DNA from 2 places in the Pandoraea sp. NPDC090278 genome. Region 1 is predicted to be linked to the other one. Evidence: predicted binding sites of a transcription regulator. Region 1 holds the regulator's gene; the other holds the start of a gene.
The links. The regulator FliA, encoded in region 1, starts transcription of late flagellar genes. The targets are predictions, from matches to a motif close to CTAAAGTTTNNNNNNNNNNNGCCGNTA.

Region 1 (15,950 bases):
TTGCGTAACAATAATCATCATGGCCTGGAAATTGAATCAGCCGGCTCTCTGGGACGGAGCGTTTCCCACACGACGAGCGCTCATCACCACCGACATCCATTCTGGAGCCATGGTCAGGGAGTCCTTGCCAGGGCGTGTTCTTTTCCGGCTGACAAAAGGCGACGACTGTCTTTTCCTGTCTGGGCCTGATTGGGAGCGCCATGATGCAAAGGATCCATATATGGTTTTTGTGCCGGTTTTTTGTGTCGATAAGGGAGCGGGCTGGACATTGATACACGATTTGTTGGAAAACGAAGTACCTCTGAAATCCGGAAATTCGGCTGGAGCGAATAGAGAATAGCGAGAGCTCGATTCCCCTACGCCATGAAAATCCTGTTTTCCGCTGCAATTCTGGTCATTGTCGGGTTGTGCCTACACGCCTTTTCTCGGCCGCCGCAGGTGCGGTGGATAGCGCAAAGGGAAATGCACGCGTACGCGGACCGTGAAGCCATGTTCCAACGTCCGAGCACACCGACGTTCATAATCGCTCCGGGCGATGCTTGTTTTCCTATCGCGGATTACACGAAGGACTACCTGTACACCGAGGCGATATGTAATGGCATGTGAGGATGGTTTGAAGGGGGCGCGAGTGATTTCGTCGTGGAGCGAATCTAAGCAGAGCGGGATGAACGAGAAGAATCCCCATTGACGCATCGGAATGTTCTGAATCTCAACGAGTGACCTAGAATGCGACTCCGAATGCGTGGTGCCCTCGAAGTCGGATCGGTAATCTGGTTCCCGTCGCGCCCCAAACGCGACCGGGTTTGACGACCCGAACGATGTTTTCGGGCACACAGCCGCGATGTTTGCGGCTTTCGTGTGCGCCGTGCCACGCCTTTGCTTCAACGGGCGGGCCTGGATTGGGACACCTTCGGGTGTGCCGCCTAATCCGAATCATCAGCGGTTCGTCAACCTAGTCCAGTGCCCGCCCACCCCTGCGCAATGCAGCGGTTGGCGGGAATCTCAGATTGGCTAGTTAGAGGTGCCCCGCATGACGCTTCATCCTCCCGCAGTTTCCTTAGTCCACGCTTCCGTCGACAAACTCAACACACTCTCAGAGCGCATCCTGGCTCTTACTACCTGCACGACCACCGATGGCGGCAAGGAAATACCCCACCGCTTCCTGCTCGCGATTTTCGAAGAGCTTGGTGAAATGACCGTCGAACTCGTCTGTGAATGCCACAAGTTGAAGGTTGAATGCCTCGACGCCTAATCGTCTCCTAGCAGTTCATCTAACTCTGCCAACGGCATGGCCCCCCGAATGTTTCGGCTGCCTCCACAGCACCGCGCCACACCGCCATACGCGGCTTCCGGGCGTGAGGTTCCTCTGCTTTTCGTCTTCTAGAGGTCCTTGATTGCGAGGCCTTTCAGTTCAATTCGCCGAAGTCCACGCCTTCTCACGCAGCGTCGCGCGTAAGCGCGGGATCGCCTGGCTGTGCACCGGCACATGCGGGACTCGCTGACTTCGTTGCCCAGCTTAGGCACCCTCCGAAAGAGTGCTTCTGCGGTCGGACCCGACGACATCACCGGCACCCGCTCCAGTGAAGCGTGCCACGGCAAACGCGCACCGACCCACACCGTATCGTCCATTCAACACCTCTCGCTTGAGGGCAAACTCGCCACTCCCTCAACGCTATTGGACTTGATCGGAGGCACTATGAACGTTGATCACGAATTCGTCGTCATTCCGAACGTCATTAAGCAACAGGCCCGTATGCGCGCCTACGAAGTCACCTTCGATGTACCCGCATTTCGCACCAACGAACATCTTCATCCATCTGAACAGAATGTCGCTCGGCTGAAATTCAGATATCACCCGCGCAGGCAACTCGTCGAGTTCTTTTCGTTTCAGGAATACCTCTCCAGATACGCAGGACTCTCGATGACACTCGAACAGGCCTGTTGGTCGATTGTCGACGACTTTTTCGAGTCGTTAGAACCCATTCGATGTGACCTGATCATTCAAAACGAATTATCGGACAGCGCAAACGTCGCGATTCACGCTTCGCGTGGATGGATCGATGCGATCCAACTGACGGCCGGGTCAGTTTCTCCGCTCGAAAAGAAAATCGCGGCCCCCATCTGACATGACATCAATAAATGCCTCCGACGTCATTGGCATTGCGGGTGCGCTGACCGTAGTCGTTGCCTACTTTCTTAATCTGCACGGAACGCTCAGCACGACATCGTACAAATATTCGGCACTCAATCTGGCCGGATCGCTAATGATTGTTTACTCGCTGGTCTACCACCCGAATCCAGCCTCGATGCTGATTGAAGGTTTCTGGGCGTCGATCAGCCTGTACGGCTTGTACAAAGCGCATCGGAACAGGAGGACGAGGTGATGCGAAGGCGAATCCTTCTGGGCACGACTGGTAGCATCGGTGCGAAAGATACAATCCAACTCGTCGAGTTGCTAGCGTTGGCGCATGACGTCCAAGTCGTGGCCTCCACGCCGTCGCTAGCATTTTTCGATCTCGCCACAGCAAGACGAATGATTGACGTTCATACCGATGACGACGATTGGTATACATGGCACCAACGCGGCGATCAGATCCTGCACATCACGCTGAGAAACTGGGCGGATCTCTTCGTTATCGCCCCGTTAACGGCCAACACCCTGGGAAAGCTGGTGTCCGGCATTTGCGACAACCTGCTGACAACCACCTACCGGGCATGGCAAGCGAAATCAAAACCATTACTGGTGGCCCCCTCGATGAACAAATTTATGTGGGAGCACCCGCTAACGGGAAGGCAACTTGAGTTGCTTAAGTCTTGGGATGTTGGCGTGATACCGCCGAGAGAGAAGTGATTAGCAGGCGGGGATTTTGGCCCCGCCGCTATGGCGACTCCCGAGCAGATCGTCGAATCTGTCGAGAGCGCACTTTCGATACACAATGCGCCTTAATTCGCCGAAGTCCAAGCCTTCTCACGCAGCGTCGCGCGCAAGCGCGAAATCGCCTGGCTGTGCAACTGGCACACACGTGACTCGCTGACTTCGAGCACCGCGCCGATTTCGCGCAGGTTCAGACCCTGCTCGTAATACAGACTCATCAGCAACTTCTCGCGGTCGGGCAGACGGTCGATGGCATCCACCACGCCGCCGCGCAAACCTTCGTCGAGCAACATCGTCAACGGATCCGCACCCGGGTCCGCGCAAATGCGGTCGATGAACGGCTCTTCGTCCGCCGATTCGAAATCTTCGTAATAGATCAGCTGGCAGCCGTGCACATCCTGCAGCATCTGCTGATACTCGGTCAGCCCGATCGACATCTCGCCCGCAATCTCGCTCTCGGACGGCCCCCGCCCCAGCCGCTGCTCCAGTCGCTGCACTGCCTTCTCGATCTCGCGCGCCGTCTTGCGAATGCCGCGCGATGCCCAGTCCAGCTCGCGCAACTCGTCAAGCATCGCCCCGCGAATGCGCTGGCTCGCGTACGTTTCGAACTGCGCGCCCTGCGTCTCCTGATACCGGTTCGCCGCATCGAGCAGCCCCAGCATGCCAGCCTGAATCAGATCTTCCAATTCAACGCTCGCCGGCAGCTTCGCCATCAATTGCAGCGCCAGGCGGCGCACCAACGGCGCGTATTGGGTCAGCGTGTCGTTCGTGTCGACCTTCCCGCGCGCGGTATACATGTTTCCCTCCGCTTCCTCTCGACGCGTGCCGTGACGCTCAGGCCGTGTGCGCGCTCACCGCGCCCACGCCATGCGTCATCTCGGCACCGCGATCGCCGCCGCAATCGCCCACCTGACCGATCCCGGCACCCAACGCCGCCGGTCCCGTGTCCCGAATGGCCAACGGCCAATGCATCACCTGCGCCGCCAACTGACGGTAAGCCACCGCCGCCGGGGCCATCGGAAACGCATCGACCACGGTGCGCGTCAATTGCCGCGCCCGCACGACCTGACGGTCCGAGGGCACATGCCCGGCCAACTCCAGCGACACCGCCAGATAACGACTCGCCGTCGTGGCCAGATTGCGGCACACGACGCGTGCCTCCATATCCTCCGCCCGGTTCACCAACACCCGGAACTGTGCCAGCGCATATTCGTAATGCGCCTGTTTGATCCACGAGTACGCGCCCGTAATCGACGCCGGTTCACACCCGAGCACCACCAGCACGTCATGCGCATGCGCCGCCAACGGACTCAGCACACCACCGGCGTGCGTGCAGTCGACGATGACGACGTCCGGCTCACCAAGCGTCAGCACCGGCAGCGCCCGCTGCGGATCGATGCGCTCCGGATGACGGTGCGCCACCGGCACCAGCACCACGTTGTCGCGCGTGTGCACACGTACGGCTTCGGGCGCAATACGTCCCGCCAGCACGTCGTGGATGTCGCCACGCAACGGCAGACCGAGTGCAGGCGCTGCATGGCCGCTCTCGTCGGCCAGCACGACATCCTGACCGTGATGAGCCAGGGCACTGGCCAGATTCAACGCAACACTCGTCTGACCGGCTTCAGGCGCACTTCCTACCACCGCGACGATGCGCGTGGTATGGCGCGCCACCAGTCGGCGCAGCCCCTCAGCTTGATCGAGTACGAGTTTAACCAAAGCAGGCCTCGCCTGAAGGTTGTGCGGGCGCGAACATCCCGCTGTAGTTGGGATCGACCCCGCGCACCACTGCTGGCAAGTCTTCCTCTGACGGCACGAACGGCGAACCCGTCACCGGCGCAGACAACGCCGTGTCGATCAGGAACTCTCGGTCCGCCACGTGCAGGTTCTCCGGTACGCGCTGCCCCGTCGAGACGTAATGCACCGGCAGACGGTGACGGATCACCGTGTCGAGCACCGAACCCAGGTTGGTCGTCTCGTCGAGTTTCGTCAGAATACACCCGGCCAGGTCACCACCGCCCTCAGCGCTCGCGCTGCGATAGGCGTGCACCACTTCGTTGAGCGTGTCGCCGTGGCTCGTGGCGTTGAGCAACAGCAGACGCTGCACCGGCGTCTCCGCCCCACACAGCATCGCCACCTGCTCCGGCACCGTGCGGTCGCGCTGGCTCATGCCTACCGTGTCGATCAGCACCATGTGCTTGTTGCGCAGTTCGGTCAGGGCCAGACGCAGATCCGTCGCGTCCTTTACCGCATGCACCGTCACGCCCAGAATCTTGCCGTAGATGCGCAACTGCTCATGGCCGCCGATACGATAGCTGTCGGTCGTGAGCAGCGCGAGCTTCTCGGCGCCGTGACGCATCACGCAACGCGCCGCGAGCTTGGCCGTGGTCGTGGTCTTGCCCACGCCGGTCGGCCCCATGAGCGCATACACGCCGCCCCGGTCCATCAATTCGTCTTCGTTCGGCATGATGGGCAGATTGCGCTTGAGCGCGTTCTTCACCCAGTCCAGACCGTTCTCGCGGTCGCTGCCTTCCGGCAGATGCTCCAGCAGCGCCCGGCCGAGCTGGGCCGAGAAACCCGCCGCGAGCAACGTGCGCAGAATCTCGCCTTGTGCGGGCGAACGACGTTGCTTGTCGTTCCACACAAGACCCGCGACCTGCTCTTCGAGCAACCCGCGCATGCTTTGCAACTCGCCCATCATCGACTGCGCGAAAGCGCTGGTCGCGGCGATGTCGTTCGCGGCAGCGGCAGGACTCGCCACCGGCGCGACAGGTGCGGCAGAACGAGGACGCGGACGATGCGTCGGCATATCGCCACCGGCGAGCGCGTCCAGATCCTCTTCCGCCAACGCCACGATCTCGACGCCGTTGGCGACCGAGCGATTGGACAATACGACCGCGTCGGGTCCGATTTCCTCGCGAATCTGGCGCAGTGCGTCGCGGCACGTGCCCGCAAAGAATTTCCGAATCTTCACGCTTGACCTCCGATGAGTGCCGTCATTTTCACGTTACGGGTGTCTGGCACTTCCGCATACGACAAAACCTTGAGCTGCGGCAGGCTGCGGCGCAGGAAGCGCGAGAGCAGCGAACGCAGCGGATGTTGAACCAGCAATACCGACGGCAGACCCTGACGCTCCTGACGCGTCACGGCTGCCTGGGTTTCACGCAGCAGCGTATCGGCGAGGCCCGGCTCCAGACCGGTGCCGCCGCCGGCCGACAACGCCTGCGTGAGAATTCGTTCGAGATTGGCGTCGAGCCCCACCACTTCCAGATCGCCGCTGCCCGGGAACACGCTCTGCGTGATCGCACGGCCGAGCGACAGGCGCACCAGCGCCGTGAGGTCGTACGGATCCTGCACGCGTGCGCCATGCTCGGCGATGGTATCGATGATGGTGCGCATGTCGCGAATCGGCACCTGCTCTTCGAGCAGGTTCTGCAGCACCTTCTGCAGCGTGGTGAGCGCGATGGTCTTCGGCACCAGATCTTCGATGAGCTTCGGCGCGTCCTTGCCGATGCGCTCGATGAGCTGCTGCACTTCCTGACGTCCCAACAATTCGTGAGCGTGTGCGTTGATCAGGTGATTCAGGTGGGTCGCCACGACCGTACCGGCATCGACCACAGTGTAGCCGTACGCCTGCGCCTGATCGCGCTGGCCGACGTCGATCCACGTCGCAGGCAGACCGAAGGCCGGATCGCGCGTCGGTGTACCTTGCAGCGGCGCGCTGACCTGCCCCGGGTCGATGGCCAGCAGTTGGCCCGGGTACGCCTCGCCTTCACCGATGATCACGCCCTTGAGCGTGATGCGGTACTGGTTCGGGCGCAGCTCCAGATTGTCGCGGATGTGCACCACCGGTGCGAGGAAACCGATTTCCTGCGCGAACTTCTTGCGGATGCCCTTGATGCGCTTGAGCAGTTCGCCGTCCTGATTGCGGTCGACGAGCGGGATCAGGCGATAGCCGACTTCCAGCCCCAGCGGGTCGACCAGCGCCACGTCGTCCCACGATGCTTCGGCCACTTCGGGCGCTGCGGTCGCCGCGACCGGCGTCGGGCGCGTTGCCTGCACCTTGGCGGCAGCCGCCTTGCGGAACTGCCAGCGGGCCAGTGCACCCAGACCGATCGCGAGCAGCAGGAAAGCAAAGTGCGGCATGCCCGGGATCAGGCCCATCAAGCCCAGAATCGCGGCCGTGATGCCCAGCACCTGCGGGTTGTTGAAGAGTTGCGAGACGACCTGCTGGCCGACGTCTTCGTCCGTCGCCACACGCGACACCACCACACCGGCGGCCGTCGAGATCACCAGTGCCGGGATCTGCGCGACGAGACCGTCACCGATGGTCAGCAGCGTGTAGTTCTTGGCAGCGGTCGCGAGATCCAGATTGTGCTGGACCACGCCGACGATCAGCCCGCCGATGATGTTGATCAGCATGATCAACAGACCGGCGACCGCGTCGCCACGCACGAACTTGGACGCACCGTCCATCGAGCCGTAGAAGTCGGCTTCCTGCGCAATCACCTTACGACGGGTGCGCGCTTCCTCTTCCCCGATCAGGCCAGCGTTCAGGTCGGCGTCGATGGCCATCTGCTTACCTGGCATGGCGTCGAGGGTAAAACGTGCGCCCACTTCCGCGATACGCCCCGCGCCCTTCGTGATCACCATGAAGTTGATGACCACGAGGATGATGAACACCACGATACCGACGGCGTAGTTGCCACCCACCAGGAAGTGGCCGAACGCCTCGATCACCTTACCGGCAGCGTCCGGGCCGGTGTGGCCTTCGAGCAGCACCACGCGGGTGGACGCCACGTTCAGCGACAGACGCAGCAGCGTGGAGAACAGCAGCACGCTCGGGAATGCCGCGAAGTCGAGCGGCTTCTGCGTGTACATGGACACCAGCAGCACCATCACCGCGAGGGCGATGTTGAACGTGAACAACAGATCCAGGATGAACGGCGGCAGCGGGAGGATCATCATGCCCAGAATCATGATGATCAGCACCGGCGCGGCGAGCGACTTCAAGTTGCCGCCGAGGAGCAGTTGCGACGCACGCAATAGCTGGTTCGCGCGAGGGTTGAGGTTCATTCGTTACACTCGTTTCGACCCGAGGCGCCGGGGCGCGTCGAGCTCAGTCGGCACAGGCAGATCCGACGGGGTCAACGGCTCGATGCCCCCCTCGGTACGCCAGCGGCGAAGCTGGAAGACCCACGCCAGCACTTCGGCCACGGCCGTGTACAGCGTAGCCGGGATTTCGTGACCGATTTCCACGTGACGGTGCAGCGCACGGGCCAGCGGCGGAGCTTCGAGGATCGGGATGCGGTGCTCTGCCCCCATCTCACGGATACGCTGCGCGACCAGATCGGTGCCCTTGGCGAGCACACGCGGCGCGCGCATGTTGTCCTTGTATTCGAGGGCGACGGCAAAGTGCGTCGGGTTCGTCACGATCACGTCGGCCTTGGGCACGTCCTGCATCATCCGTCGGCGCGCGGCCTGACGCTGCAACTGACGGATCTGCGCCTTGACGTGCGGATCGCCCTCGGTTTCCTTGTTTTCCTGACGCACTTCCTCTTTGGTCATGCGCAGTTTCTTATAGTGCTGCCACAGCTGGAACGGGATATCGATGGCCGCCACCAGCAGCAGCGACGCCACGATAAACGCGCAGCACACCACGATCATTTCGCCCACATACGGCAGCGCCACGCGCGGCGACTGTGTCATCAGGCCCATCACGGCTTCTTTGTCCCGGGCAATCGCCCAGTACGCCACGCCGCCCACGAGCACGGTCTTGGCCACGGCCTTGATCAGCTCAACCAGTCCCTGCGTCGAAAACATGCGGCCAAGACCCTTGAGCGGGTTCAAGCGGCCGAAGTTGGGGGCGAGCGATTTGGTGGTGAACAGCCAGCCGCCCAGCGCCATTGGTGCGACGATGGCCGCGATCACGAGGGCGACGAAGAGCGGCGCGATGACCATGAGGGCGTCTGCGCCCGAGTGCGCGGCGTACGACAGCATGCGGCGCGTGTCCATCGCCGTGCCCGGTTCGAACTGCATGCCGTGGCGCATCAACTGGGCGAATCCCTGCGAGATACGGTCGGCCGTCATCCACATCCCGGCGACACCGGCGGCCAATAGGGCGAACGTCGAAAGCTCGCGCGAACGCGCGACCTGACCCTCCTCGCGCGCCTTCTCCAGGCGCCGGGGAGTCGGTGATTCCGACTTTTCGAGATCGCTTTCCTCAGCCATGCCCTATCCACAGCGGGCGGACGAACCCACCCTATCGCGACCGATTATGGCCGTAACCGTCAAGTCACAAAGGGGGGAATAGAGGCGGGATTGGGCGGTATTTCGCGCAAGCGCGATTCCGCCAGCCGGGGCACGGCTGGCGGCGGGCTCAGAAACCGAGGCTGGCGAGCAGGTCGTCGACCTGTCCCTGATCGGCCACGATGTCGGTGCGGCCTTCCTTTTTGACCTGCGGCCCGTTGAGCAGCGAGTCTTCGGCTTCCTTGCGCTTCTCGGGCGGCATGTTCTCGAGCAGCGTCTGGAGCAGATGGCTCTCGATCTCCTGCACCACTTCCATGATCTTCTTGATGACCTGCCCGGTCAGATCCTGGAAGTCCTGCGCCATCATGATTTCCATCAGATGGTTGTTGGTCGCGCGGGTGTCGTCCGGCACGCGACGCAGGTAGGTGCGGGTCTCGGTGACGAGCTGACGCGCGTCGTCGAGTTCCAGCGGTTGATCGAACCACTTGGCCCAGCGCGCGTCGAGCGCATTGGCGTCCGCTTCGAGACGGTCCTGAATGGGCTTGGCCAGTTCGATGGCCGTCAGCGCCCGCACGGCCGCCTGTTCCGTCATGGTCGCGACGTAGTTCAGGCGGTCGCGGGCATCGGGAATCGCCTCGGCCGCCTGCTCCAGTTGCTTGTCCAGACCGAGTTCGCGCAGATTGTCGCGCAGCATGCGCGTCAACTGCCCGATGCGCATCAGCATGCGCTCCGCCGGATCGGCCTCGCCGGTCACGTAAGCGCCGCCCGGCTCAGCCGGCCATTCAGTGCTCGACTCGTGGGTCACGTTCAGGCCCCCGTTTTTTCCATTTTTTCGAAGATCTTGCCCAGCTTCTCATCGAGGGTCGCAGCCGTGAACGGCTTGACCACATACCCGCTCGCACCAGCCTGGGCGGCGGCGATGATGTTTTCCTTCTTGGCTTCGGCCGTGACCATCAGCACCGGCAGCTTGGCCAGGTTCGGGTCGGCACGGATCGTCTGGAGCATCGTCAGGCCGTCCATGTTCGGCATGTTCCAGTCGGACACCACGAATTCGAAACTACCGCCGCGCAGCTTGGCCAGCGCCGCCACACCGTCTTCCGCTTCGTCGACATTGGAGAAACCCAGCTCCTTGAGCAGGTTTCGCACAATGCGGCGCATCGTCGGAAAATCGTCGACGACCAGGAATTTCATATTCTTGTCTACCATCATCACTCCAATTCTGCCGGCTCCCCTTTGGGGGGCCGACAATATTCAGGGGCAAGTTCCGCCATCACTCAGTGCCCTGAGTGTGAACGCAAATTGTTGCGGACCATACGGCGAAAACAAGCCAAAAACAACGCCAAAAGCCGAACTATACCCGTTGCGTGCGTTCGCCGAATTTCGCGACCTGATGAAGCACTTTTCGGGCCATCTCGTGCAGCGGCACCACTTCCTCCGCGCCGCCCATGGCAATGGCTTCGCGCGGCATGCCGAACACGATGCAGCTCGCTTCGTCCTGCGCGAACGTGTGCGCACCGGCACGGCGCATCTCGACCAGACCGGCCGCACCGTCGCGGCCCATGCCCGTGAGAATCACGCCGATGGCGTTACGTCCGGCATGTACGGCCGCGGAGCGAAACAATACATCGACCGACGGACGATGTCGATTCACCGGCGGCGCCGGATCGAGCACGGCCACATAGTTCGCGCCGCTGCGCGAGAGTTGCAGGTGGGTGTCGCCGCCCGGTGCGATGTACGCATGGCCCGGCAGCACACGCTCGCCGTGCTCGGCTTCCTTCACCGTAATGCGGCACAGCCCGTTCAGGCGTTGCGCAAACGACTTGGTGAAGCCCGCCGGCATGTGCTGCGTGATGAGAATCGCCGGGGCGTCCGGCGGCATCGGCACGAGCACTTCGCGAATCGCTTCCGTGCCGCCCGTCGACGCGCCGATGATAATCAGCTTTTCCGTCGACACGAGCGGATTGCGCAGCATCGGCGCGGCTTCCACCGCCACCGGGGCCGCGCTCTTGGGCGGGGCGCTGCGCACACGGGCACGGGCGGCCGCACGAATCTTGTCGGCGATCATCTCGCCGTATTCGAGCATGCCGTCACGAATGCCCAGACGCGGCTTCGTCACGAAATCGACCGCGCCGAGTTCGAGCGCACGCATCGTGACTTCCGAGCCACGCTCGGTCAGCGACGACACCATGAGCACCGGCATCGGACGCAGGCGCATGAGCTTCTCAAGGAAGTCCAGCCCGTCCATGCGCGGCATTTCGACGTCGAGCGTGAGCACGTCCGGGTTGTGCTGCTTGATCAGATCGCGCGCCACGAGCGGGTCGGGTGCGGTCGCCACTACGGTCATGTCCGGATGCGCATTGATGATCTCGGTCATCAGGCTGCGCACGAGTGCGGAATCGTCCACGCACAGGACTTTGATTGGTTCGCTCAAGCCTCCTCCATTTTTCGGTTGTCAGGCCCCGGCCGAGGCTTGGCATTTCTGGCCGGTGGCGCAAAGAGTTCTACGGAGCCCCGTACTTCGCGTGCACGCAGACGCTGCGCGTACGCCTGTTCCCGCTGAACGATGGCCGGATCGCCCCGGTCGCCCAGCTTCTTGACCATCACCCGCCCGGTGCGCGGCAAAAAGCACACCTTGCGCGGATGCGGTCCGAGCAGATCCTGCGCAGTCACGCGAATCTGCTCCATCTCGAGATAGCGCAACACGAAGTTCGCGTTGCGATCGCCGATATTCAGGGTGGTCATGCCCGCGAGCACCGCGCCGCCGCCGAAGACCTTCGCCTCCAGACGTTCGCGTCGTGCGCCGAGCTTGATCAGCTCGTTGATGAGCATTTCCATCGCATATGCGCCGTAGCGCATGGACGCAGAGAGTAGCCGATCGCGCTCGCTCTCGCCATCGTCCGGCAGCATGAAGTGGTTCATGCCGCCGATACCGGTGACGCTGTCGCGCACGCAAGCGGCCACGCACGAACCGAGCACCGTCACGAGCATGATGTCTTCGGTCGTGACGAAATACTCCGACGGCAGCAGCTTCACCGCCTGCGTATTGAACGCATTGTCGAAGTAATGGTTGGTCGCGAGTGCTTCGGCCAATGGCTGTGCTGCCATGTCAGGCTCCCCGTGCTCCGGCGCCGGCCAGTTCGTACACCGTCTGCCCACGCAGACGGAACGCCCGGCTCACGTAAGTGAAGTTCTCCGAATGCCCGGCGAACAGCAGGCCGTCCGGTTTGAGCAAGGGGACGAAGCGCTCGAGAATGCGCGCCTGCGTGGCCTTGTCGAAATAGATCATCACGTTGCGGCAGAAGATCACGTCGAACGGCCCGCCGATCTGCCACGACGGGGCGAGCAGGTTAAGCGGCTCGAACGTCACCAGTTGCTGCAATTCGGGACGCACCTTGATCTTCCCTGAGTTCGCGCCCGTGCCGCGCAGGAAGTGCTTGCGCAGCTGTTCCTGCGAGATCTTGCCGGTCTGCTCGCCGTTGTAAACGGCGGCCGAAGCGCGTGCCAGGACCTGCGTGTCGACGTCGGTGGCCAGTACCGTAGCGTTGGGGCGCGAGCCGAGCGTGTCGACCAGCGTCATCGCAATCGAATACGGCTCTTCGCCGGTCGACGCCGCGCAGCACCATACCGAGATCGGCTTGGGGCGATTGCGCACGAAGTCGGCGAGCAACGGGAAATGGTGCGACTCGCGGAAGAACGACGTGAGGTTCGTCGTCAGCGCGTTGGTGAACGACTCCCACTCGCCGTCGCCGGTGTCGGCTTCGAGCATGTCGAGGTATTCGGTGAAGCTCGTCATGCCCAGCGCACGCAGACGTCGCGCGATGCGGCTGTAAACCATTTCGCGCTTGTGCTCGGCCAGCGCGATCCCGGCGCGTTGGTAGATCAGATTGCGAATACGGCTGAAGTCCGCCAGCGAGAACGCAAAGTCGCGCTCGCCCGACAGGGCGGCGCCACTGGCGCGCGCGAAATCCGCGCTGCGCGAACCCGCGTCGCCATCGGGGCCGGAGCCGCCGCGACGCGTCAGATGCGAGGTGTTGCGCGAATCGGTCATGATGTCTCGGTTGCGTCGAATTACGTCGGACAGCGCTTAAGGCTTATGCCGCACGGGCCAGCGGCTGTGCCGCCGGTTCGCGTCGGGACGCGCCAATCGCATGCACGCTCCCCGCACTTGCCGCCACGCCCGTCTGGAAGACGGACACGGCCGCGCGCAGCTCCTGCGCTTGCGACTCCATCGCGCCGGCGGCAGCCGCCGCCTCTTCCACGAGCGCCGCGTTCTGCTGCGTCACCTCATCCATCTGCGTCACTGCGCGATTGACCTGTTCGATGCCGCTCGACTGTTCGGCAGACGCCGCCGAGATCTCGCCCATGATGTCGGTCACGCGCTTCACGGCTTGCACGATCTCTTCCATGGTCTGACGCTGACGCGTCACGAGCGCCGTGCCGTCCTGCACGCGGCGCGACGAGTCTTCGATCAGCGCCTTGATTTCCTTCGCGGCGGCCGCACTTCGCTGCGCCAGCGTGCGCACTTCGCCTGCGACCACGGCGAACCCACGACCCTGCTCGCCCGCGCGCGCCGCTTCCACGGCGGCATTCAGCGCGAGGATGTTCGTCTGGAACGCGATGCCATCGATCACGCCGATGATGTCGACGATCTTGTTCGAGCTGGTGGAGATGCCGTCCATCGTCGCCCCGACCTGCCCCGAGACTTCGCCGCCACGCAAGGCGATTTCCGATGCATTCACTGCCAGTTGGCTGGCCTGACGCGCGTTGTCGGCGTTCTGGCGCACGGTCGCCGTGAGCTGCTCCATCGACGAGGCGGTTTCTTCCAGCGACGCCGCCTGCTGTTCGGTACGGGCCGACAGGTCGGTGTTACCCGCAGCGATCTCATGCGCGGCCGTGGTGATCGACTCGGTGCCCTGACGGATCTGCGAGATGGTCTCGGCCAGCGTGTGCTGCATGCGTTGCATGGCGTAGAGCAGGCTGTGCGTGTCGCCCGGGGCCACGTCGACGTGGCTGTGCAGATCGCCGCTCGCGATGCGGTGCGCGATGCCCGCCGCGTACTCCGGTTCGCCGCCGAGGCTACGCTGGACGTTGCGGATGATCACGAGCATTGCGGCCGTCACGATGCCGCCGATCAGCACAAGTGCGATGCCGAAGCGAATGAGCGTGCCGTAGAAGGCCTCGTCTACGTCCTGCACATACACGCCGCTCATCATGCCCCAGTCCCACGGCGCAAAGTACTTTACGAACGAGAGCTTGGCCATGCGCTGGTCGCTGCCCGCAACCCGTCCGTAATAGTCGACAAAGCCTGCGCCCTTGTCCTTGGCCACGCGGGCCATTTCGACGTAGAGCAGCTTGCCGTTCGAATCCTTGTAGTTGGAGACGTCCTTGCCCACCAGATCGGCGAGCGTCGGATGCATGAGGACGGTCGGCTTGGTGTCGAAGATCACCACATAGCCGTTGCCGCCTTCGCCGTAGCGCATGACTTTCAGTCGCGCCATGGCCTGTTGTTTGGCCTCTTCGACGGTGATTTTGCCCGCCGCTGCCTGCGCTGCGTAGTCGCGCAGAATGCCGTCAGCGCTCGTGACGACGTTTTGCACTGCCGCACGCCGCTCCGACATCATCGTGCTGCGCTCGTGCAAGGCAGCCCAGCCACCGAGAATCAAAAGCCCCAGCCACATAAGCGCAAGCGCCGACCAGAGTTTTGCTTTGAGACTCAACTGCATCATGATGTGACCTCCACTACCCGCCTGCCGTGGCACTGCATGAGATGCAGCACGCACGACGGCTTTTGTCTTACCGATTGTTGCCACTTGCCGACACGCCCCTCGGGGTGCCCGGCGGTACTGAGTCGCCAGGCGAGGTGCGTGCACCGTTCCTATAGTTACTGCTTTATTGCCGCGTGCATCGCTGCACGACGGCCACCATCACGTCATACGATCAGAAGGTTTCCCAATCGCCGTTTGCGTCGTCCGTGCCCGTGCGCGTGGCCGGTGCTGCGGCAGCCGGTGCAGGCTTACGCAGCGGTGCCGGTGCAGGCGCCGCCTTCGGTGCAGCGGCCGATGCCGGTGCTGCCGATGCGGCGGGGGCTGCTGCCTTCTTCTTCACCGGCGTCGGGCGCGCGGCGGGGGCTGCCGACGGGAGCGCCGCCAGCGCCGGGGCTGCGTAGCCCGTCGCGACCTGGCTCGCGTCCACACGGAACACCGAGACCGTCGTCTTCAGACGATTGGCCTGCTCTTCCAGTGAACCGGCGGCCGCTGCCGCTTCTTCCACCAGCGCAGCGTTCTGCTGCGTCACTTCGTCCATCTGCGTGATCGCGCGGTTGACCTGCTCGATACCGCTCGACTGTTCGGCAGACGCTGCCGAGATCTCGCCCATGATGTCCGTCACGCGCTTCACCGCCTGCACGATCTCGTGCATCGTGTGGCCTTGCTGCGCAACGAGCGCCGTGCCGTCCTGCACGCGACGCGACGAGTCTTCGATCAGTGACTTGATTTCCTTCGCGGCCGCCGCGCTGCGCTGCGCCAGCGTGCGCACTTCGCCTGCGACCACGGCGAAGCCGCGGCCTTGTTCGCCTGCACGCGCCGCTTCCACAGCAGCGTTCAGCGCGAGGATGTTCGTCTGGAACGCGATGCCGTCGATCACGCTGATGATGTCGACGATCTTGTTCGAGCTGGTCGAAATGCCGTCCATCGTCTCTCCGACCTGGCCGGAGACCTGACCGCCACGCGTGGCGATTTCCGAGGCGTTCACCGCCAGTTGGCTGGCTTGACGGGCGTTATCGGCGTTCTGTCGCACGGTCGCCGTGAGCTGTTCCATCGACGACGCG
Region 2 (15,950 bases), on a different contig from region 1:
GACGAAGGCGGGGCGCGCCTGATCGAGTACGAGACGGCGTGCGCCGTCGAGGTCGCCCGCGCGGCGCAGCGTGATCACCTGCGCGATGATCGGCTGCGTGCGCGCTTCGATGGACTTGATCGCGGCCAGATCGTCGCGCTCTTCCGCGCTCACGCGTTCGGCGTTGGACGGCGCGAAGAGTGCGTCCATTGGTCCGGCGGAGCGCTGATAGTCGGCGTTCAGACGCTCGATGAGCGTGACGATTTCGTCGACATGACTGTCGTCAGCAAGCGTGATGTCGCGCACGGCGATGGCTCGGTCGTGCACGCTGCCGCGAAAATTCACGGCGTATTGCTGTTTCACATTGTTGTTGTCGCTGATGTTCGTCAGCGTGCGCTCGATGCCGTGCACGCGCAGCACGGCGAGCGCGGCCAGCGCGAGCATCATCGCGAGGATGACGGTGAAGCTCAGCCCGAGCCGGGCGGCTACGCTCATTCGCGGCTGACGGGGTAACGAAGAGGCGGGGGAGGCACTGGATGCGGCGTTCATAGGAGTGTGTCTGGTCTGATCTTTCTTATGTGTGGCGCGCGACGTTGCAGGGGGCGCGCGCATTGCCCGACGGGCAAACGTCTGGCAGACGGCGATTATTCCGCTCGGTCGGGGGCGATAGAGGTCAACGGTTCGTTGAGGCGACGCGCTTGAGCATGCGTTGTGCCTGGTGGACCCCACACCGGATCAGGCGCGGCGTCGGCTGTCCGGCGTGCTGCGTCGCAACAATAAATATCTTAAGAAAGGTGTGGAATAAAGGGTCGGCGCGAAGCGTTCAGAGAGTGTCGACAACGACATTTCACTCAGGAGCCAAAGTCATGAACCAACGTCAATCGATGTCCGCTGTTCTCACCAGCCTCGTGGCTGCCGCCGGTCTGTTCGCTACGGCTGCGGCCCACGCGGAAGTCCCGCTCAAGACGGCCGACGGCATGCTCGTCGACGCGCAGAACCGCACCGTCTATACGTTTGACAATGATGTGGCAGGCAGCGGCAAGAGCGCTTGCAACGGCGGATGCGCGACCGCCTGGCCGCCGGTGATGGCCGATGGCGGTGCGAAGGCCGAAGGTAACTATTCCATCGTCACGCGTGATGACGGTATGAAGCAGTGGGCCTACAAGGGCAAGCCGCTGTACCTGTTCGCGAAGGATGCCGCCGCAGGCGAGAAGAAGGGCGACGGCTTCAAGGACGTGTGGCACGTTGTCAAGCCCTGAGCGGGCGCTGACGGCATTCTGGCGGCATTCCGACGGGGAGCGAGCGTGTTGGCATATCGGCGGCCTGGGAACGCGCATGCAAAGTCGCGGCGGCTCAGTATAATTTCGCGGCAGGTGCCAGCGGTACTCGCTGGCGATGCTTCGGACTGGGTGGCCAACAGGCACCCGCCGCCAGGAAATTCGCCGATGACCGGTCAGGATTTACCCAGCTTGCTTCCGGGCTTGCTGCCACGCCTCTGGGCGTTCGCCTTGCGCATTACGGGCGATCGCCATGATGCCGAGGATCTTGTGCAACGCGCTTGCGTGCACGCGTTGGAGCGCGTGCACCAGTGGCAGCCGGGATCCTCGGCGTTGAGCTGGATGTTCAGCATCGTGCATACGACGTGGATCAACGAGATCCGCGCGCGGCGCGTTCGCTCGCGCGGCAGTCTGGCGTGGGACGAAGCCGACGTCGATGCGATTCCCGATTTTCAGGCATCCACGCCCGAAGAACTGGCCAGTTGTCATCAGGTCTTCGGTGCAGTCGATCGTCTGCCCGAAGCGCAGCGTCTCGTGCTGCTGCTCGTGGCGGTGGAGGGTATGAGTTATCAGGAGGCGGCAGAAGTGCTCGACGTGCCCATCGGCACGGTCATGAGCCGTCTGTCACGCGCACGCCGTACTATCGGCGACCAGTTTCGTAACCCCGAGGGGCAACCCCGCACGGCAGAGCACACCCTTCGTGGTGGCGCGGCCGCTGGCGCACGTGAGGAGGACGCGTGATGAACGAAGACGATATCCGCCTGCTCGCTTACGTCGACGACGCGCTGCCTCCTGCGGAGCGTGCGGAAGTGGAAGCGGCCATTGCCGCGTCGCCCGAACTGGCCGACGCGGTTGCGTCGTTGCGGGCCTCGCGTCTGCCGTATCGCGAGACGTTCGCGGCGCAAGTGATTCCGCCGGTGCCGCAGAGCCTGAGCGCCGGTCTCGACGCACTCCTGCGCGAGCACGCGCAACGTCAGGCCTCGCCGCCCACTCAGGATGTTCAACAGGACACTCACGCGCCTGACACCGTCAAATCGACGGCACCGGCGACGCCCGTGCGTGTCGACACGACGCACAACGTGCCCGCCGCCAACGATGCGCCTGCCGGACGACGCGTGCGTCCGTGGTGGCTCGCGGCGGCCTTCGCGGCCGGTGTCGCGGCGACTGCCATTACGCTGCCGTTGATGTCGGGCGTGCTGAATCGCTCGGGTGCGGGGGGCTTCATGACCGCTTCTGTCACACCTGCGCCCGCACCGGGTCGGACATGGGTGCGTGCCGCTGCCGAATACCAGCAGTTGTATGCGCGGGACACGGTGGCATCGATTCACGTCGACGACAGCGACACTGAGCGCACCGTCAGCGAGATCCATCAGAACGACAAGCTCGACATCAGCGTTCCCGACCTGCGCTCGCAGGGCCTGACGTTCAAGCGCGTGCAGCGTCTGCGCTGGCAGGACCGTGCGTTGGTGCAGATGGTGTATCTCCCTGCGACGGGTGATCCTGTGGCGCTGTGTGTGGTGCGCGATACGCGTCCCGATCAGAGCGTGGCGGAACAGCAGATCGACAAAATGGGTGTGGTGACGTGGCGCAAGGGACAGATCGGCTACGCGCTCATCGGGGCGCCGGGGTCGACGGATCTCAAGGCAGTCGCGAAAGCGCTGGCAGAGGGTCCCGTCGCACCGCTTTACGGCATGTTGATGCTGCCGGACCCAACGTTGCTGCAGTCGCCGCATAAGGCTTCGTAACGACTGTCGTCCGTCGTTCACACGTCGTACCAAAACAAACGCCCTCGAATCCGAGGGCGTTTGTCATTGCGGGACAGCGATTGCGATTACGCTTGCGCGAGCGCGCCATCGCGAAGTCGCCACAGGCCGAGCGGGTTGCGCTCCTGCAAGGCTTCGGGCAGCAACGCATCCGGCAGATCCTGATAGCAGACAGGACGCAGGAAACGATCGATGGCCGATGCACCCACCGAGGTGAACATCGCGTTCGACGTTGCCGGGAACGGGCCGCCGTGCACCATCGCGTGACACACCTCGACGCCGGTTGGGAAACCGTTGGCGAGAATGCGTCCGGCGCGACGCTCCAGACTCGGCAGCAGACGACGCGCGTTAGCAGTGTCGCCAGCGTCGAGTTGCAGCGTGGCCGTCAACTGACCTTCCAGACGTTCCGTGATGGCGATCATCTCGTCGACGGTGTTGCAAGCAATCACGACCGACGCAGGCCCGAACATTTCATCGTGCAGCGCCAGGGTGGCGAGAAATTCGGCGGCCGTCGTGCGGAAGAGGGCCGCCTGACCCTGGCATGCGCCGCCCGCCTGACCACGCGCGACGAGCGTCACGTTCGGTTCGTCGGTCAGACGCGCGACACCCTTGTCGTACGCCTGATGAATGCCCGGCGTGAGCATGGTGCCTGCGGCCTTGGCCGTCAGCGCATCGGAGGCCGTCTGGCAGAAGCGTTCGAGCGCGTCGCCCGCGAGGCCTAACACCAGCCCCGGGTTCGTGCAGAACTGACCGACGCCCATCGTCAGCGAATCGACGAAACCCTTAGCGATGGCATCACCGCGTGCAGCCAGTGCTTCGGGCAACAGGTACACCGGATTGATGCTGCTCATCTCGGCATACACGGGAATCGGCACCGCGCGCGACTGTGCGATGCGTTGCAGTGCGAGACCACCGTTACGCGAGCCGGTGAAGCCGACGGCTGCAATCGCGGGATGCGCCACCAGCGCCTCGCCCACGGCACGCTCGCCGACGAGCAGCGAGAACACGCCTTCCGGCAGATCGAGCTTCTGCACGGCCGAACGAACGGCGCGTGCCACGAGTTCCGACGTCCCCAAATGCGCGGAGTGCGCCTTCACGATCACCGGGCAACCGGCTGCGAATGCCGACGCCGTATCGCCCCCCGCGACGGAGAACGCCAGCGGGAAGTTGCTCGCGCCGAACACCGCCACCGGACCGAGGCCGATCTTCGCCAGACGCAGGTCGCTGCGCGGTAGCGGTTCGCGTGCCGGTTGTGCGGGGTCGATGGTGGCGTCGAGAAAGTGTCCGTCGCGCACCACGCGGGAGAACATCCGCAACTGACCGACAGTGCGTCCGCGCTCGCCTTGCAGACGCGCCACGGGCAGGCCGGTCTCTGCGTGGCCACGTTCGATGAGGGCGTCGCCCAGATCGAGGATGGCCTGCGCGACCGCTTCCAGAAACTCGGCGCGCTTCGCTAGCGGCAATGCGCGAAACGGATCGAAGGCAGCACGCGCCAGTTCGCACGCTCGCTCGACGTCCTGCACGGTGCCTGCGCCGAACGACGGCGTCAGGCGCTCGCCACGCGACGGGTCGAACGCTTCGAGCGTTCCCGCACTGCCGCGCACGTCGGCGCGGCCGATCAACATCTCACCGGTGATCTGCATGCGGGGCCCCTTAGCCTTCGACCTTCTTGATGAGCGCGTCGAGCGCGGCGAGTTCGTCCGGCAGCAGGTCGGTCAGCGGTGCGCGCACCGGACCGGCGTCGCGACCGACGAGCTTGGCGCCCGCCTTGACGATGCTCACGGCGTATCCCGCGCGACGGTTGCGAATCTCCAGGTACGGCAGGAAGAACACGTCGAGCAGGTGGCCGATGGTCTCCTGATCGTTGTTGCACACGGCGCGATAGAACTTCATCGCCGTCTTCGGAATGAAGTTGAACACGGCCGACGAGTACACCGGCACGCCCAGCGCGCGGTAGGCGGCGGCATAGACTTCAGCCGTCGGCAGGCCACCCAGATACGAGAAGCGATCGCCCATGCGGCGACGGATCTGCACCATGCGCTCGATGTCGCCCACACCGTCCTTGAAACCGATCAGGTTCGGGCAGTTCTCGGCCAGACGCTCAAGTTGGTCTGCGCCGAGCTTCGAGTTCGCGCGGTTGTAGACGATCACGCCGATGTTCACAGCCTTGCAGACCTGTTCGACGTGCGCGGCGATGCCGTCGAGGCTGGCTTCCGTCAGATAGTGCGGCATGAGCAGCACACCCTTCGCGCCCAGATGCTCGGCTTCCTTTGCGTACTCGATGGCCAGACGGGTCGGGCCGCCTGCGCCCGCGAGGATCGGCACCTTGCCCGCACACGTGTCGACGGCCGTCTTGATCACGGCGCTGTAATCCTGCGGCGTGAGCGAGAAGAATTCGCCCGTGCCGCCAGCGGCGAAGAGCGCCGTCGCGCCGAACGGCGCGAGCCACTCCAGACGCTCGGCGTAGCCGCGTGCGTTGAAGTCGCCGTTCGCGTCGAAGTCGGTCACGGGGAAAGACAACAAGCCGTCCGAGACGATTTGCTTGAGTTCTTGAGGTGCAGTCATTTCAAGAGTTCCTGTCGGCTGATGAGCCGGATTCGATGAATAAAGAAGGCGCTCAACCAGCGCTCGGCGCTGAGTTATATGTCATCGTATAACATGTGATGAGACCGGACAAGAGGCTGACCCGTCGAATGGCAGTGGGATAAACCCGCAAAAGGCGTGGGAAGGGTTTTTCCCGATTCGCGTAGAGGCCCGTAAAGCCACGCATGGCTGGGGTTCTAGATGTATGATGACACATAAGTGACGGGTGGTTGAGCGAACATCAACGACCGCCCGTGGTTTTTGTGTCATGGCCCGGGTGACGCGACAGATCGCAGGTGTCGAGAAAGGCGAACGTCGTGAAACGCGGGGCTGGCGGGATGAGATGGGAGGGGTGAGGGACATGGCAGCAACGCAGGAGACGGCCGTCGGGAAAGACGCGCCGCGCTACATTCGGATGCAGGCGGAGGACAACGTCGCCATCGTGGTGAACGACGGCGGCTTGCCCGCGGGTAGTCGGTTCGCGGACGGACTCACGCTCATCGATGCTGTGCCCCAGGGCCACAAGGTGGCGCTGATCGATCTGGCCGCAGGGGCTGCGGTGGTTCGCTACGGCGTGGTCATCGGCTACGCGGCGCGCGATCTGAGCGCAGGCAGTTGGGTCAACGAGCGGAACATCGCGATGCCCGAAGCGCCATCGCTCGACCGTCTGCCGATCAGCACACGTGTGCCTGACGAATTGCCGCCGCTCGACGGCTTCACGTTCAAGGGCTATCGCAATGCCGATGGCTCGGTCGGTACGCGCAACATTCTTGCCATCACGACCACGGTGCAGTGCGTGGCAGGCGTGGTGGAGTTCGCCGTCAAGCGCATCAAGGAGACGTTGCTACCGCAGTATCCGAACGTCGACGACGTCGTGGCGCTGGAGCATACGTATGGCTGCGGCGTGGCCATCGACGCACCGGACGCCATCGTCCCGATCCGTACGCTGCGCAACATCTCCACCAATCCCAACTTTGGCGGCGAAGTGATGGTCGTGAGTCTTGGCTGCGAGAAGCTGCAGCCGGAGCGTCTGCTCCCGGCAGGCAGCATTCCGATCGGGAGCGCCGATGCCGATGGGAAACCCGACACCGTCTGTCTTCAGGACGATGCGCACGTCGGCTTTCTGTCGATGATCGATTCGATCCTGACGACGGCGCGTGCGCATCTTGAGCGGCTCAATGCGCGTCAGCGTGAGACTGTGCCCGCGTCGGAGCTGATCGTCGGTGTGCAGTGCGGTGGCAGCGACGCGTTCTCCGGTGTAACGGCCAACCCGGCCGTGGGCTTCGCGACCGATCTGCTCGTGCGCGCGGGCGCGACGGTCATGTTCTCCGAAGTCACCGAAGTGCGCGACGGCATTGACCAACTGACCTCACGCGCGGCCACGCCGGAAGTGGCCGAAGCAATGATTCGCGAGATGGCGTGGTACGACGCGTATCTGGAGCGTGGGCGCGTCGACCGCAGCGCCAACACCACGCCGGGGAATAAGCGCGGCGGGTTGTCCAACATCGTCGAGAAGGCGATGGGGTCGATTGTGAAGTCGGGCAGCGGGCCGATTCACGGCGTGATTTCCCCGGGCGCGAAGCTCGACCGCGAACACCAGCGCGGGCTGATTTACGCTGCGACGCCCGCGAGCGATTTCATCTGCGGCACGTTGCAACTGGCCGCGGGCATCAACTTGCATGTGTTCACAACCGGGCGTGGGACGCCTTACGGACTCGCCGAGGTGCCCGTCATCAAGGTGGCGACGCGCTCGGATCTGGCGCGTCGCTGGCACGATCTCATGGATGTGGACGCCGGACGCATCGCCACGGGCGAGGCCACCATCGAAGACGTGGGCTGGCAATTGTTCCACCTGATGCTGGCCGTCGCCAGCGGTGAAAAAACGTGGGCCGAGCGATGGGGGCTGCACAACGCGCTCACGTTGTTCAACCCAGCGCCGGTGACCTGAAACCGGCGCGTCGATGTGCGAGTGTGAGGCTCAGAGTTCGGCTTGCGTTTGCGCGAGTCCGAATTCGAGCATGGCGGGCACGAAGCAGTGATTGAGCGTGTCGCGTCGCGACAGCTTCGTGAGGACATAGCGGCGAAACGGCGTGAGCGTGCCCCAGTTGCCGACGTCCGGCGCCAGCAGGTCGGCCATCTCGCATTGCTTGAGCAATCCCGGCGGCAGGGCGTTCATGTCCTGCCATGCCGTGGGCGCGGCGTCGACACTGCGCTCGACGGCCTGCCCGAGATGATCGCGAGCGATCTCGTCCAGACGCGCCGCAAAATCCTCATCGCCCGGCACGCACGACGCGAGCGTCTCGCGGGCTTCCTGCGGCAAGCGCTGCCAGTCCGCCAGCGACAGATGCTGGCCGTTACGATCCAGATTGAAGCGAATCGCCATCGTGATGTATTTGAGGTTTTCGCAGGCTTCAATTTCGAAAACAAACATCGGCAGACGCTGGTAAAGGTGCATGGCTGTCACTCCTCGTGTGGCGACGTATCGCATGCGGCCGATTGTACTCGCGCCCCGAGGGAGATTGCGGACGGGGTGCGCGCTTGACGATGCGGCATGGCGACGCATCGACGCGGAGGATCTGGCCAATGGGGTACCGCTTTCGGCGTCCCTCTTGAGGGCGTTGTCTTTCCAAAAGTGCCAATTGTTCTTGGGAAAACTCTCAAAAGCACTCGGGCGAACGCTGAAAAATTCAATCGTTTTGCACGACGTCTCGTAGCACGGAAAGGCTGTCTTAGAGCGGCCGCCCAGCGATTTCGGACAGTTCACATCGCCAGCAATGTGAAGCGTCCTAGAGATTCGGTTCTTTCCCAAGGCCGTCCGGATTTCCTAAGGTAGGCGTTCTGCCGATCCATTCTCGATCCACCCCCGACAGGAGCCGACATGCCACCCCGTACGTCTAATGCGTCGCCGATGCCTTTCCCATTTCTTCCCGTGGTCCTGGAGTCGCCTAAGGCGTCACCGTCGCACGGCTCCGCGGCGTCGCCCGAGGTGTCGGAGCCTGCGAGCCGTGCCAGTGCGGTACGCAACAAGCCGCGAACGAGCCGTCGCCCGGCGGTGGTCGAGGCCGCGCAGCCGCCGGGTATGGGCGGCGACGGCGGCTGCCCGCTGAGGGTGGAGGTGGTGCGCAGCGTCGCGCCCGAATGTCTGACATTGCTTGGGGCCATCGTCCGATGAGCGCCGTTGCAACTCACGCGGTGTCACACGCGCAAGGCGATGTTGGCACAGAGATGTCGGTGTCGGCGGGTGGTGCGGTGTGGGTCATCGCCTCGCCGCACGCGCAATGGAAGTGTGCGCCGGACGCTGTGACTGTGTCGTCCTATGAAGTGTCGTGCACGCTGCACGAGGCGCCCGTCGACACGGCGCTGTGGCTCGAACGCATGAAGCATGGCGTGTTGTTGGCGCAAGCGCCGGTGCCCGGGACATGGCTGGCGACGCTTGTGGACGAAGCGCTAGTGCATGTGTTGCCTGCAACACCTCGCGGTAGTCAGGACATCGTGCCCGCGTTCGGGCAGATCTGCGACGCATGGGTGCGGGGCATCTTCGCGGCACCGTTCTGGACGCGGTTCCTCGCAGGCGAGTCGAGTGACATTCAGGTGCTGGCGTTTCTCGCACAGCTTTACCATCGCGCGGCGGGGGCTGACGTCCACAATCGCATTGCGGTGGAGCGTTGCACCGACGCGGCGCTGCGGCCGCTGCTGCTGCGTCAGTACCGAGAGCAGCGCGGTCAGTCGACGATGCTGGCCGCAGGGCTGTTGCGCTGCGGCCCGGCGGCACGTACGTTTCTGGACAGCGGTGCCTTCGACGCGACGCATGTGCTGATCGACTTCATCATCGGCGCGGCGGGCGATATGCCCGCTTATGTCGGATGTTGTGCGTTGTGTCAGGCGCCCGCAACGGTGCGCGCGGCCAGCGAGATCGAAGCGCAGTTCGAGGCGCTCGCGCAGCGCTACCCGTCGGCGGCCGATGGCTTCGCGGCTGTTTGCGCCCATGCCCGGCATGACGCGAGCGTATGCGGCGGCACCGCGCTGCTCACGCAATGGGTGGAAGACGCGGGCGAGCCGGACGTGCCGTCGCGTTTGCGGATGTTGCGTGGCGCGTATGGCGTTGCGGCGGCGTACCGGGTGATGTTCGACGCGTTGCATCGGCTCGATGAAGAACTCTGACGAGCGAAGGGTTGTGCAGTCCTGACGTCGGCGAGCAACGCATGCCCCCGATTGGGGCATGTCACTCGTATAATGGCGTCCCAACGGCGGGGGCGGTTGCGGCTCCATGCCGTCCGCCCCCGGACCATGACAACCCAACTCGCCTACCTCGCCGCGCTCGGTGCCGCCCTTTGCTGGGCTTGCAGCGGCATGATCGCCATCACGCCTGTCCGTCAGGCCGGTTCGTTCCCCTTCAATTACGCCCGCATGCTGCTGGTCTTCGCGATGCTGCTGTTCGCACTCGCGGTGCTGCGCGGCTGGCCGTCGCTGTCGCTTGAGCAGTGGTTGCGGCTCACGGCGTCGGGGTTGATCGGCATTCTCGTGGGCGACACGATTCTCTACACCTCGCTCGGACGGCTCGGGCCGCGACGCAACTCCATCGTCTTCGCAACCAATGCGCCGATGACGGCCGTGCTCGGTTACTTCTGGTTAGGTGAGGCGCTGGGCTGGCGAGCGGTCGCGGGCGTTGCGCTGGTGACGGCCGGGGTGGCGCTTGCGATTGCCTTCGGCGGCCGTCGCGAGGATGCGCACCACTGGGAGTCGGTGCGCGGCGACGTGCGCGTGGGTGTCGCCATCGGGTTGACGGCGGCGCTGTGCCACTCGATCGGGACGCTCATCGCCAAGCCCGTGATGGCGGCGGGCGTGGATCCTGTGGGGGCGTCGGCGGTGCGCGTGGGCGTGTCGGCGCTCGGGCTGACGATCCTTGCGGCGCGACGCGGGCGAGGCATCTTCTCGGACTTTACGCCGGGCACGCTGGCGCTCACGGCCGCGTCCGGCTTCGTCGGCGTGGCCGTTGGCATGACGTTGCTGCTGTACGGCATGGGGCATGGCAACACGGGCGTCATCGCGACGCTTTCGGCGACCACGCCGGTGATGGTGTTGCCGCTGCTGTGGATTCGCACCCGGCAGCGTCCGGCAGCGGGCGCCTGGTGGGGCGCGCTGATCGCCAGCGCCGGGGTGGCGCTGATCTTTAACCGATGATGTCGATGGCGAGCGCCAGAAGCGCCTGAAACGCCTTAGCGTGGGACGGGCGTGACAGGCGTTTGCAGGGCGTCGGCGCTCTGGTGCGACGCTTCGGTGCCGAGCGTGGGCACCTGAATGTCTTGCACCGGCGCAGGGCGCGGCACGCTCGGCGTGAGCAGACGTCGTAACCAGGCGGCGATGCGCTCGAAGATGCCCGGATCGTCGTTGAACAATTCGGGGCGCAGCACGCCCAGATACTCCAGAATCTGATCCGCTTCCTGAGCACCGACCGAGCCATAAATGACGGCGAGATCGAGCAGCGCACGCAGCTCACCCAGCTTTTCGCGGGCTTGCAGCGAGCGGGCGGTCTCAACAGCGCGCTTGGCTTCGAACACACGTTCGCGCAGCACCGACGCGGTGCGCCATGCGGGCGTCTGCAACGTGGCCTCCAGCGTTCGCAGGTCCTGCGCCGACGTCACGATCTGACCGGCGAGCGATTCCACGATGCGCTCCTCACCCTTCGCTTCCTTCACGATGCCTTCGGCCCAGCGGCTGGCCTGACGCGCCATGTCTTCGCGCGACCATTCCGGGCGCGAGACGAAATAGAACCCGTGCTGACGTGCCTGATTCAGGATGATCGAGACGACGTCCGGAAACTGCTTGTCGAACGTGCGTTTAGCCCACGCGTAGTGGCCGCCCGCGAGCAGTTGGGCGACGGCGGCTTCGGTGAGCGGCACGGTGCTGTCGAGCAGGCGGGCGCGCAGGAAGTCGTCGAAGGGCGGCGGCGTGAAATGGCGGTCGACGGCAGCGGAGATGCGCACAAAGGCGTCGAAATCCTTTTGCAGGTCGGCCAGCGCGCTGTCGGAGAGCGTAAGGGCGATGCGGCTCATCGTGACCGGCTCCCGGTCGCGGCGATAGCGAGTCCGTCCCACGCGAGCGAAGTCGCGTCGGCCGGTCGAGTGTCGGTGCGAGTGCCCGTGTGAGTGAGGCGGGCCACAGGCGGAGCCGCCGGAGCCCGTGCCACGTGCATCCCCATTGCGCGTGAAGTCATGTGCAGCGATACGTATCAACGGTGCGCTGCGGTCATGGCCGTGCGCTGTGAGATGGGCTGTCCCGCCGGACGTTTGTCACGTCCATGGCGGGCAGCATGAGTCTGCATGCATCAACGGCGCAACGGCGTAAAAACTTTAGCCTCCGGGGCGCATTTTCTTTCAACGCCTTGTGGAGACGGCCCTCGGATCACTCGCCGTTGGCGGCGCGCAGCAGGTAGACGGCGAAGCGCGAGCGGGCGTCGAGCCAGACGCGCTCGATATCCCAGCCTGCGGAGTTCGCCAGTGCGCGGAACTCCGTCTGTCCATATTTGTAGGAGTTCTCAGTATGGATCGACTCGCCTGCCGAGAAATCGAAGCGATGGCCGAGGACGGTGGCCGAGAATGCGCGCTGTGCGACCAGATGCATCTCGATGCGGCTGGCCTTCGCGTTGAAGCGGGCTTCGTGACGGAAGGCTTCCAGCGGCAAATCGCCGTCGAGTTCGCGGTTGATGCGCACGAGCACGTTCAGATCGAATTGCGCGGTCACCCCGCGCGCGTCGTCGTAGGCGGGCAACAGCACGGCCGGATCCTTGCACGCGTCCACGCCGACGACCATGCGCCGGTGCGGCCCGAGCATCTTGCCGACATGTGCGAGGAAGGCGGCCGCCTGTCCGGGCGCGAAGTTGCCGATCGTCGAACCGGGGAAGAAGCCGAGGCGCGGCCCTTGCGTGTTCTGCAACTGCGGCGGGAGGTGGAACGGGCGGGTGAAGTCGGCACGCACCGGCAGCATCGGAATGCCGGGGCAGCGACGCGCGAGTGTGGCGACGGCGTCGTCCAGAAAGTCGTCGGCAATGTCGACGGGGACGTACGCGCGTGGGGTCACGAGGGCGTCGAGCAACAGCGGTGTCTTACGGCTCGATCCACTACCGAACTCCACGACGACGGCGTTCGGTCCGACGACATCGGCAATGGCGGCGGAGCACTCGCCGAGCAGGGCGGTTTCGGTGCGCGTCTGGTAGTACTCGTCGAGGCCGGTGATCTCTTCGAAGAGTTCGCTGCCGCGCTGATCGTAGAGCCAGACGCTGGGCAGGGTCTTCGGCGTGTGGCCGAGACCGGCCAGCACGTCGGTGGCAAAGGCGTTTTCCGGCAATGACGGGCAAACGAACGCCGTGGCTTGTTGGGATTGCGTAGCTTGCAACATCAGCGGTCCTCCGCGAGCCTCAGGCCGCAGAACTGCCAGCGCTGATGCGGGTAGAAGAAATTACGGTACGTAGCGCGTGCGTGTCCCGGCGGCGTGGCGAGCGATCCGCCGCGCAGCACGAACTGTCCGCACATGAACTTGCCGTTGTACTCGCCGACGGCTCCCGATGCCGTCCGGAATCCCGGGTACGCGACGTATGGACTGGCCGTCCATTGCCATACCGGGCCAAAGCGCTGCTCCATCGTGGGTTGCATGGGTGACGATGGACTGCCTGTGCCGCTCGCCGCCACCTCCCATTCTTGTTCTGTCGGCAGACGCTTGCCCGCCCAGCGCGCGAAGGCGTCCGCTTCGAAATAGCTCACGTGTTGCACGGGCGCATCGTCGTCGACGGGCTGCATGCCTGCGAGCGTCATCGACTGCCATTCGCCGTCGTGCAGCTCCCAGTAAAGCGGATGTCCCCAGCCTTCGCGTTGCACCGTTGCCCAGCCATCGGAGAGCCAGAGCCCGGCCATGCGGTAGCCGCCGTCTTCGATGAAGTCGCGCCATTCGCCGTTTGTCACTACACGCGACGCAATCGCAAACGGTCGGACCAAAACGTCGTGCGCGGGCGTCTCGCAATCGAAGGCGAAGTGACCGCCCGAGCGGCTGTTGTCACCGGGATGTCCGATGCTGTGTTGTCCACCGCCATGCTCGATCCATTGCAGCGGTGCACTCGCGCGAAGCGCGGCCGATGGCGGGCGATGGGCGGGACGCAACGGATTCTGCGCGAAGAGATGCAGCAGGTCGGTGTGCATCAACTCCTGATGCTGCTCTTCGTGGTGCAGGCCGAGCGTGATGAGCGCGACGGTGTCGGGCGCGAGATCGGGCTGTTGCAATAGCGCGTGCATGGCAGCGTCAACGTGGCGGCGATAAGCGAGCACTTCGTCGAGCGTGGGGCGCGTGAGCAGCCCGCGCTGCGGACGCGGATGACGCGGACCGGCGGCTTCGTAATACGAGTTGAAGAGGTAGGCGAAGCGGGGATCGTAGGGGCGGTAGCGTCGCCCGGGCGCATCGTTCGCGTCGCTCAGCAGAAACGTCTCGAAAAACCACGTTGTGTGGGCCAGATGCCACTTGATCGGGCTCGCGTCCGGCATCGACTGCACGGTGGCGTCGGCGTCCGAGAGACCTTGCGCGAAGGCGACGGACGCGGCTCGCACGGCGTCGAAGCGAGCATGCAGGGACGTGATGGGCGACGTGGCGGGCGACATGAGCGGTGAGGCCGTCGCCGCATTGGCAGACGGCCCATCGCGAGCGGTCCGCGAGGGGGAGACGTTGGGGGAGGTGCCTGAGGGCGCCTCGGCTTGCGACGTACAACAGGGGACGGTCATAGGAAATACCCGGGGACACACCGTGTTGTGAAACGTGCTGCCTATTGTAGACCCGTTGCCGGGGCGTCATGTACCCCCAGTTTGGGGCCAGTATGTGACGGTTCGTAACGACGGTTGACGCTGGCGGCCGTCTTCCCCCGCCGCCTTGTCCTACAAGCCTGAGCGGTGTGGCAGACGATGCCTACATCAACCAGCCGGTGAGGCCGAGCAGGCTGCCAGCGGCGATGAGCCACAGCGGATTCCAGCGGGTGCGCAGGGTGATGACGACCGCGACGAGCGTCACGAGTCCGCGCGCCACGTTGATGTCGACTTCCCGGGCGAGCAGCGCGCTGCTGGCGGCGAGCAGGCCGACGGTGATCGGCGCGAGCCCGGCGCGTACGGCGCGGACCCAGGGCGACTGTTCGTGACGGTCCACCCATCCGCCGACCAGATACGCGAGGAGAGAACTCGGGGCGCATTTGGCGAGTGTGGCGGTGAATGCGCCGGGCAGTCCCGCGGCTTGCAGGCCGATCAGGGTGACCGCCATGCCGTTGGGGCCGGGCGCGGCCTGTGCGAGCGAGAAGAAGGTGACGAACTGGGCATCGGTAATCCAGTGGCGAGTGTCGACGGCGTAGCGATGGATGTCGGCGAGCGTGACGTTGGTGCCACCGACGGCCAGCAGCGACCAAAGTGAGCCATGCAGGAACAGATCGATGAGCGTGGTCATGAGGGTCAGGGCGTAGCGTCGCCTTGATGACGCTACTGGTCGAGCTTGTCGAGCCGTTCAAGTCGGTAGGCGCTCAGGATCGCGCAGGGGCCGAGCACGCCGAGGACCAGTAACAGGGGCAGCCCGAAAACGAAACTCCCGAGGAAGGTCGCGGCGGCGAACGCGAGCGTTGTCCAGTGGCGCTTCAACCCGGCGAGCAGACGGACCGACGTCGCGATCACGAGACCCGTTGCCGCAGGCATCAGGCCGGAGAGCAGGTGCTGGACGAGGGGTGTCTGTCCCCACTTGGCGTAGGCGAAGCCGATCAGGATGATGACGATGGTCGGGCAGAAGTAAAGCCCTGCGACGGCAGCGGCTGCCCCTCGGGGGCCGCGAAAGCGACGGCCGAGGACGGTGGCGATATTGGCGACGTTGGGGCCGGGCAGGAGTTGCGCGAGCGGGAGCAGTTCAGCGAATTCCCGGTCGGTGAGCCAGCGGCGCTGGTCAACGACCATCCGGCGCGCCCAGGGCAGGACACCGCCGAAGCCTGTCGCGCCGACGGTGCCGAATGCGAGCGCGAGGTCCCAGCAGGTAGGGTGTTCGGTGGGGTTGGGGGAGGTGGGGCCGGGGGCTGGCGACGCGGGGTGTGATGCGTCGGAAGGCGGGGAAGCGTGGGATGTCACGATTGTCCGTTGCCGGGGGGATGGTTGTGGCCTTGAAGGGGGCCGTGGAGTTCGTGTTCGAGGCGCACGACTTCCTGAGCGACGAGGGCGATGGCGTTACGGATTTCCATGAGCGCGGTGTAGAGGGCTTGCGCGTTCTGGGGGGAATGCATGGCGACGTCGCGGGCGGCGGTTTCGATGGCGTCGAGCGACAGGGCGATGCGGTCGAGATTCTCCAG

Region 2: ACIQWO_RS21000 (DUF4088 family protein) is a predicted target of FliA. The motif match lies at 11,929-11,955, and genes of this name have one in related genera.

What each region holds. Positions count from the first base shown of each region.
Region 1 covers NZ_JBIVYJ010000002.1:198,317-214,266, forward strand. The annotation lists gene ACIQWO_RS09330 (hypothetical protein) at 1,031-1,252, shown strand; gene ACIQWO_RS09335 (hypothetical protein) at 1,697-2,125, shown strand; gene ACIQWO_RS09340 (flavoprotein) at 2,384-2,851, shown strand; gene ACIQWO_RS09345 (RNA polymerase sigma factor FliA) at 2,944-3,672, opposite strand; gene ACIQWO_RS09350 (MinD/ParA family protein) at 3,710-4,594, opposite strand; gene flhF (flagellar biosynthesis protein FlhF) at 4,587-5,849, opposite strand; gene flhA (flagellar biosynthesis protein FlhA) at 5,846-7,951, opposite strand; gene flhB (flagellar biosynthesis protein FlhB) at 7,955-9,106, opposite strand; gene cheZ (protein phosphatase CheZ) at 9,255-9,878, opposite strand; gene cheY (chemotaxis response regulator CheY) at 9,932-10,330, opposite strand; gene ACIQWO_RS09380 (chemotaxis response regulator protein-glutamate methylesterase) at 10,476-11,555, opposite strand; gene cheD (chemoreceptor glutamine deamidase CheD) at 11,552-12,229, opposite strand; gene ACIQWO_RS09390 (CheR family methyltransferase) at 12,231-13,172, opposite strand; gene ACIQWO_RS09395 (methyl-accepting chemotaxis protein) at 13,216-14,850, opposite strand; gene ACIQWO_RS09400 (methyl-accepting chemotaxis protein) at 15,062-15,950, opposite strand, start outside.
Region 2 covers NZ_JBIVYJ010000006.1:88,522-104,471, reverse strand. The annotation lists gene ACIQWO_RS21055 (methyl-accepting chemotaxis protein) at 1-474, opposite strand, end outside; gene ACIQWO_RS21050 (hypothetical protein) at 846-1,238, shown strand; gene ACIQWO_RS21045 (RNA polymerase sigma factor) at 1,425-1,997, shown strand; gene ACIQWO_RS21040 (anti-sigma factor family protein) at 1,997-3,001, shown strand; gene ACIQWO_RS21035 (aldehyde dehydrogenase (NADP(+))) at 3,088-4,662, opposite strand; gene kdgD (5-dehydro-4-deoxyglucarate dehydratase) at 4,673-5,584, opposite strand; gene garD (galactarate dehydratase) at 5,964-7,550, shown strand; gene ACIQWO_RS21020 (nitrate reductase associated protein) at 7,581-8,057, opposite strand; gene ACIQWO_RS21015 (hypothetical protein) at 8,511-8,774, shown strand; gene ACIQWO_RS21010 (hypothetical protein) at 8,741-9,763, shown strand; gene ACIQWO_RS21005 (DMT family transporter) at 9,890-10,783, shown strand; gene ACIQWO_RS21000 (DUF4088 family protein) at 10,819-11,655, opposite strand; gene egtD (L-histidine N(alpha)-methyltransferase) at 12,005-12,997, opposite strand; gene egtB (ergothioneine biosynthesis protein EgtB) at 12,997-14,244, opposite strand; gene ACIQWO_RS20985 (chromate transporter) at 14,546-15,070, opposite strand; gene ACIQWO_RS20980 (chromate transporter) at 15,103-15,732, opposite strand; gene ACIQWO_RS20975 (hypothetical protein) at 15,729-15,950, opposite strand, start outside.